2 regions of the Dietzia sp. DQ11-38-2 genome follow, and region 2 is predicted to be linked to the other one. Evidence: predicted binding sites of a transcription regulator. Region 2 holds the regulator's gene; the other holds the start of a gene.

Region 1 (3,184 bases), on a different contig from region 2:
GTGGCCGCGCTGCTCGGTACCGTCAAGAGGTAGGAACACGCCACGGGTCGGCCTTCCGGCCCGCGCCCTCGGTGCCGACAGTTAGGACCCCGACATGCCGAACCCGTTCTCCAAGAGCTGGAACTACCTCAAGGCCTCGCTCGACAAGAAGGTCGACGACAACGCGGACCCCAAGATCCTCGTCCGCCAGGCCATGGACAACGCCCGCCAGCAGCACAAGGCGGTGACCGACCAGGCGGCCTCGGTGATCGGGAACGCCAAGCAGCTCGAGATCGCGATGAGCACCAAGTCCCGGCAGCTCGACGAGGTGCAGGGTCAGATCCGGCAGACCCTCCAGGTGGCCGAGTCGGCCCGGGCGGAGGGGGACACGGCCCGCGCCGGCCAGTTCGAGGCGCAGGCCGAGCAGTTGGCCTCGAGGATGGTCACCCTGGAACAGGATCTGGAGAACACCAAGCAGCTGCACGGGCAGGCGGTCCAGGCCGCCGAGCAGGCCAAGCAGGCGGTCAAGGAGTCCGACCAGCGACTGCGGGAGACGCTCGCACAGGAGGACCAGCTGCTCCTCCAGGCCACGCAGGCCGAGATGCAGCACCGCACCGTCGACTCCGTGTCCTCCCTCGAGGGCGTCGGCGGCGGCAACTCGCCCACCTTCGACGAGATCCGGGCCAAGATCGAGGGCCGCTACACCACGGCACTGGGCAAACAGGAACTCGCGGAGGCCACGGGTGCGCCGTCCACCGCTCAGCTCGACGCCGCCACGTTCACCCGCGAGTCGGAGGGTAAGAGCAAGCTCGAGCAGATCCGTGCGTCCATGGGCCTGACCGGCGGCGGCACCGCCGTCGAGGGAGCCGGCCCGGGTGGCGATTCGGACCGTCAGCTGACCGAGGGCGCCGGAACCGACGAGAACACGGAGACATCCGGTGCGACGGAAGCCGCGACGCCCACCGGGCAGGCGGGGTCACCCTCTGCCCCCGTCGACGACTCGGGGACCCCGGAGCCGGGGCCCGCGGATCTCGCCGGACCGACCCTGCCCCGCGACACGAGGGACTGACCCGTTCGCGCTCGCCTGCGGCAGCGACGAGTGCGGAGTGATTCTTTTTCGGTTTCCACGCGGCGGTTCGCGATATTCTGGCTGTCGGCGTCAGGGTGAGCCCGTCCCCGGCGTCGGCCTGATCACCAGGAGACGACATGCCCACACCCACGCCCTCCGGCCGCCTCTCCGATTCGGGAGCGGTCGTGTTCTCCCGCCGCCTGCCCCGGTCCCGTGAGCAGGCGTGGGCCGCCGTCACCGACCCGGCCCGCACTGCCCGGTGGATCGGCCCGTGGTCGGGCGACCCGGCATCCGGCACCGTCCAGCTCACCATGACCGCCGAGGACGGCGATCCGGTGGATGACATGGAGGTGGTCACCTGTGACGCCCCCGGGCTCCTCGTGGTGCGGACCGGGTCAGGTGGGTGGCTGCTCACCGTGAGGATCGAGAGCGACGACGACGAGGGCGGCGAGGGCGGCAAGGCCGTCATCTCCCTGGAACAGTACATCGCGGACGCCGAGTCCGCCGCGTCCATCGGTCCCGGGTGGGAGTACTACCTGGATCGCCTGGTCGAAGCGGAGGCGGGGCGGGATCCGGATGCCCTGCACTTCGAACCGGACTACTACCCCGGCCTCGCGGAGTACTACCGGGACCTGGTGGGCCGCTGAGCGGCCTGCGCCGCCTCGCTGGGCATCACACCTCGCTCCGCTCCCTCCCGTTTCTCCCACCCCCGTCGCCATCGCTGACGCCGCCGCCCCCGCCCGCCCCGGACGCGTCAGTGGCATCAGTCCTGGTCAGGATGCCATGTCGTACCCCGTTGCTAGTGTTGCGCTATCGAACACACGAGCGATTGCCGGGCTGCCGGGAAGGGGGACGCGGATGCCGACAGCACACGGTTCGGGGATAGCAGCGGCCGGGCTGGCCGCCCTCGACGCTCTCCGCGCCGAGAACCGCGCTGCCGCAGCCCGCCTGCAGGCCTGTCACGATCTCCTCGCATTGTGCGAGGAAGAGCAGTTCGCCCGCGATGTCGAGGCCGGCTACTTCGACCCCGATGGGCCCCCGCGTCCGCGCGACCACGCCGTGCTGGACCCCTTCGACGTCGCCTGCGCCGAACTGGTCGCCACCTACGGGGTCCACCATCGCCGCGCTGCGTCGATGCTCACGCTGGCCCGGGATCTCGTCATGGGGTTCCCCGGGATCGTCGAAGCCATGAGGTCCGGCCTCCTGGACGAGCGCACGGCGGTGATGCTCGTCAGGCAGATGCGGACAGTCGACCCCTCCGTGCTGGACGTCGTGCACCGCCTGGTCGTGGACTCGCTGCTCGAGTCCATCGCATCCGGCGAGCGGCCCGGTCGCCACGCGATCCTGGCCAAGACCGACAGCATCATCGCTGCCTTCGACCCGGAGGGCGTCGCCAGACGATGCGCGGCTGCGCGGCACGAGCGCGGAGTCAGCGTCCGTCGCGGGGCGGACGGGATGTCAGAGCTGCGCGCGCACCTCACCTCGACCGAGGCCACCGCGGTCCACGACGCGCTCCAGCACACTGCCGGGGAGCGGCTCGACCGCGAGAAGCAGGCCCGGATCGACGCCGTCCGCAACGGCACCGGGCCGGCGTACGACCCGCACGCCCGCTCCCATCAGCAACACCGGGCGGACGCCCTCGTCGACGCGATCCTCGGCACCGGCGACTGTTCTGACGCCGGAAACTCGGGTCGCTCCGCACCCGCATCCGCCCCGCAGATCAGACCGATCATCACCATCCTGGCCCCTCGCGGTCCGGGCGAGGAGCCGGAGGTGTACGTCCCGCGAAGCGGGCCCGCGTCGATCGACGCGTTGATCGCTCTGCTGGCCCGCAGCGTCGGGGCCCAGATCTCCGTCCCCGATCCCGAGGCAGGGTCCGCGGACTCGACCGACGGTGCGCGCCGCTACCGGATCAGCGCCGAGCTGGCCCGCCGGATCCGTTTACGCGACGGAACCTGCCGCCACCCCGGATGTTCGGTCCCGGCCGAGGACTGCGACGTGGACCATGTCGTGCCCTTCGACCACTCCGATCCCGGCGGTGGCGGTCAGACCGTCGAGGCCAATCTCATGTGCCTCTGCCGGCGCCACCACAGGTTCAAGACCTTCCACACCTGGTACTACCAGCTCCTGCGCGAC
Region 2 (3,184 bases):
AGGCGCCGGCGAACACGAGTGGGATGGCCACCGCAGCGTGGATCCCCGCGCCCACCCCGTGGGCGACCAGGCTCTGCGTGGCCCTGGCGCGAATCTCCACCAACCCAGTCCGACCATGGCACGAGTTGACGCGTCGCCCGAGAGCGCGATTCCATCCGACCCGATCCAGCGCACGGAGTACGGAGGGGATACCGAACAAGCGGGCGCGGTGGATCGTCCGCTGCGTCGTAGCGGTCACCCACCTCGGGATCATCGCTTCGGGCACGGGGCCCATAACGCCCAGGATCCCGAGGACACCGGCCGAGAACGCCCACGGGAATACCGGGTGGTGAGGCCCGATGACCAGCCAGGCGCTCACGACGAACGGCACCAACAGTGACGCGCTCGCAACCACCCGGAGCATGGTCTGAGAGTAGATCACTGCCGCGGAACGGGGCTCAGCGCGGCGGGCCCGCGCTCGTCGCTACGACGAAGAACCCACGCTCACCGGTGAGCGGCGTGGCGCTCTCTGAGTGCGATGATCTCGCGCTCGAAGTCTGCTGCGGAACTGAACTGCTTGTACACGGAGGCGAAGCGCAGATAGGCGACCTCGTCGAGATCCTGGAGAGGTCCCAGGATGGCCAGTCCGATCTCATGAGCGGGAACCTCGGACGCCCCGCCGGCCCTGACCGCATCCTCGACCTGCTGAGCGAGCCGCCGGAGCGCGTCCTCGTCGACCGACCTCCCCTGGCAGGCGCGGCGCACGCCGCGGACCACTTTGTCCCGACTGAAACGTTCCGTCACGCCGTTGCGTTTGAGGACGGTCAACAGCGGTGTCTCAAGGGTGGTGAACCGGTGTCCGCATTCGGGGCACTCGCGTCGACGCCGTATCGCCTGCCCCTCGTCGACCGACCGCGAATCGATCACCCGAGAGTCCTCGTGGTGACATATGGGGCAGTACATTCCAGCTTCGCCATTCGTCGACCTGGTCCGAACCGGTCCACCGGCCGGAGCCGACAGCGGTGCGAGGGCGACGGGCCGCCGTCCCGGGACCATTCTAGAAGGCGATGCCGTGGGTCACGCGTAGGCGGGCCCGCCCACGAGGGCCAACGCCAACAGCATCAGGATTCCGAAGACGATACCGCCGACCACCAGCGCCCAGGTCGGCACGTCGTCCACCACCGGTGCAGCCGGTCTCGCCTCCACCCCGCACGCCCTGACCTGACCCGTGGACGCCGTCCGCACGCTCACCCGGCGACCGGGTGCCACCGACCGCGTGGGCACCTTCCGGCCACGGTCGAGGGTGCGGGTGACGGACGGGACCTCGGCAGGGACGCGCGTCCCCTCCCTGGGTGAATCGAACCGGTCGTGCGCGGTCGCACACACCTCCGTCCACGGGATGGACGGACGCGATCGTTGCTGCATTTCCAGGACGGTCATGACCACTCCCCACTCGACACTCCGTGCGAACCGGATTCGCACACTCGTGTGACTCGTTGTGCACATCTGTTCGAACCCGAACGTGCCTAGAGTTGTATCACGCGGGTCCGACAGAGTCGACACCTGCGCGCAAATTCTTCGAACACCTGTGTGGCGCCCCCGCCCGGTCCGACGTAGGGTGTACACAGAAAGAGACGTCGAACACCCATTCGCTGAAGGGACCGCCGCATGCCCAAACCAGACTTCGAGGCCCTGACGACACGCCAGAAGAGCGTGCTGTTGCACATCCACGACACCGTCAAGGAGAGGGGTTATCCGCCGAGCATCCGGGAGATCGGTGATGCGGTCGGCCTACAGTCCACCTCCTCCGTGGCCCATCAGCTGCGGACCCTGGAGAAGAAGGGCTTCCTGACCCGCGACCCCCACAAGCCGCGGGCGGTCGACGTCCACGGCGTCCCCGGTCAGCGATCGCGGGGGCGACGTGCACCCGCGCAGGAGGACGTACGGCCCGGCGGAGCCGTCGAACCGGTCTACGTCCCGGTCCTGGGGCGGATCGCGGCCGGCGGTCCGATCCTCGCCGAGCAGGCTGTGGAGGAGGTATTCCCCCTGCCCTCCGACCTGGTGGGATCAGGAGACCTGTTCATGCTCAGGGTTGTCGGCGAATCGATGATCGACGCCGCGATCTGTGACGGCGACTATGTGGTGGTCCGTCGGCAGAATGTCGCCGACAACGGCGAGATCGTGGCGGCGATGATCGACGGCGAGGCCACGGTCAAGACGTTCCGCAGGGATTCGACCGGGGTCTGGCTCCTGCCCCACAACCCCTCGTTCCGTCCCATCCCCGGAGAGCACGCGACGATCCTCGGGAAGGTCGTGACCGTCTTCCGCAAGCTCTGAGCCTGTGCCGATGGTGCGTCGCCTGACCTCACCCGGCCGAGGCGGGAACCACGATCGCGACGTGGGTCAGGGCAGATCGGACCCTCACGGCGCTCTGGTCAGGCGACCCCGTCACGCCGGTCGGGGACGCGATACTCGTCGAGTTCTCCCGCCACTGAGGCGGGGAGTCGAACCTCTATCCGGGTTCCGTCCTTCGTGTGATCCTCGGCGACCACAGCGCCCTCCGCGTGGACACGGGAGACCACGTCTCCCCTCGTGAAGGGGATCTCGAGCGTGACCCGCGTGTCCCCCGAGGCGACCACCCCCATGATCCTCTCGAGGAGTTCGTCGACACCCTGACCCGTCGCCGCCGACACGAACACCGCGTCCGGTAGCGCGTGGTGCAGCTCCGTCAGCACGACGTGGTCGGCCACATCGATCTTGTTGATCACCACGAGTTCGCGGGGCCTCTCGGCGTGCTGCTCCTCCACGACGTCGTTGATGACTGTCCGGACGGCGTCGATCTGGCGCAACGGGAACGTGTCAGATCCGTCCACCACGTGCAGGAGGAGCTCGGAATCGACGACCTCTTCCAACGTCGACCGGAACGCCTCGACGAGCTGCGTCGGGAGGTGCCGGACGAATCCGACGGTGTCGGTGAAGACCACCACTCGCCCATCGGGGAGCTCGGCGCGCCGGGTCGTCGGGTCCAGGGTCGCGAACAGTGCGTTCTGGACCAGCACTCCCGCGCCCGTCAGTCGGTTGAGCAGACTCGACTTGCCGGCGTTGGTGTACCCGGCGATGGCGATCGACGGCACCGGGGTCGCGCGCCGTCGATGACGCTTGGTGTCGCGCGCCTGCTTCATGCCCTTGATCTCCCGGCGGAGTC

The links. Region 2 encodes LexA, which represses DNA repair genes until DNA is damaged. Its sites were predicted from a motif close to CGAACANNTGTTCG; they were not measured.
Region 1: a site for LexA is predicted at 1,863-1,876, ahead of G6026_RS12890 (HNH endonuclease signature motif containing protein). Genes of this name have one in related genera too.

What each region holds. Positions count from the first base shown of each region.
Region 1 is NZ_JAALDW010000390.1:3,341-6,524, forward strand. It holds gene G6026_RS12875 (hypothetical protein) at 1-33, shown strand, start outside; gene G6026_RS12880 (PspA/IM30 family protein) at 95-1,048, shown strand; gene G6026_RS12885 (SRPBCC domain-containing protein) at 1,186-1,695, shown strand; gene G6026_RS12890 (HNH endonuclease signature motif containing protein) at 1,907-3,184, shown strand, end outside.
Region 2 is NZ_JAALDW010000002.1:3,983-7,166, reverse strand. It holds gene G6026_RS00055 (hypothetical protein) at 1-403, opposite strand, end outside; gene nrdR (transcriptional regulator NrdR) at 484-942, opposite strand; gene G6026_RS00045 (hypothetical protein) at 1,057-1,419, opposite strand; gene lexA (transcriptional repressor LexA) at 1,648-2,316, shown strand; gene hflX (GTPase HflX) at 2,415-3,184, opposite strand, start outside.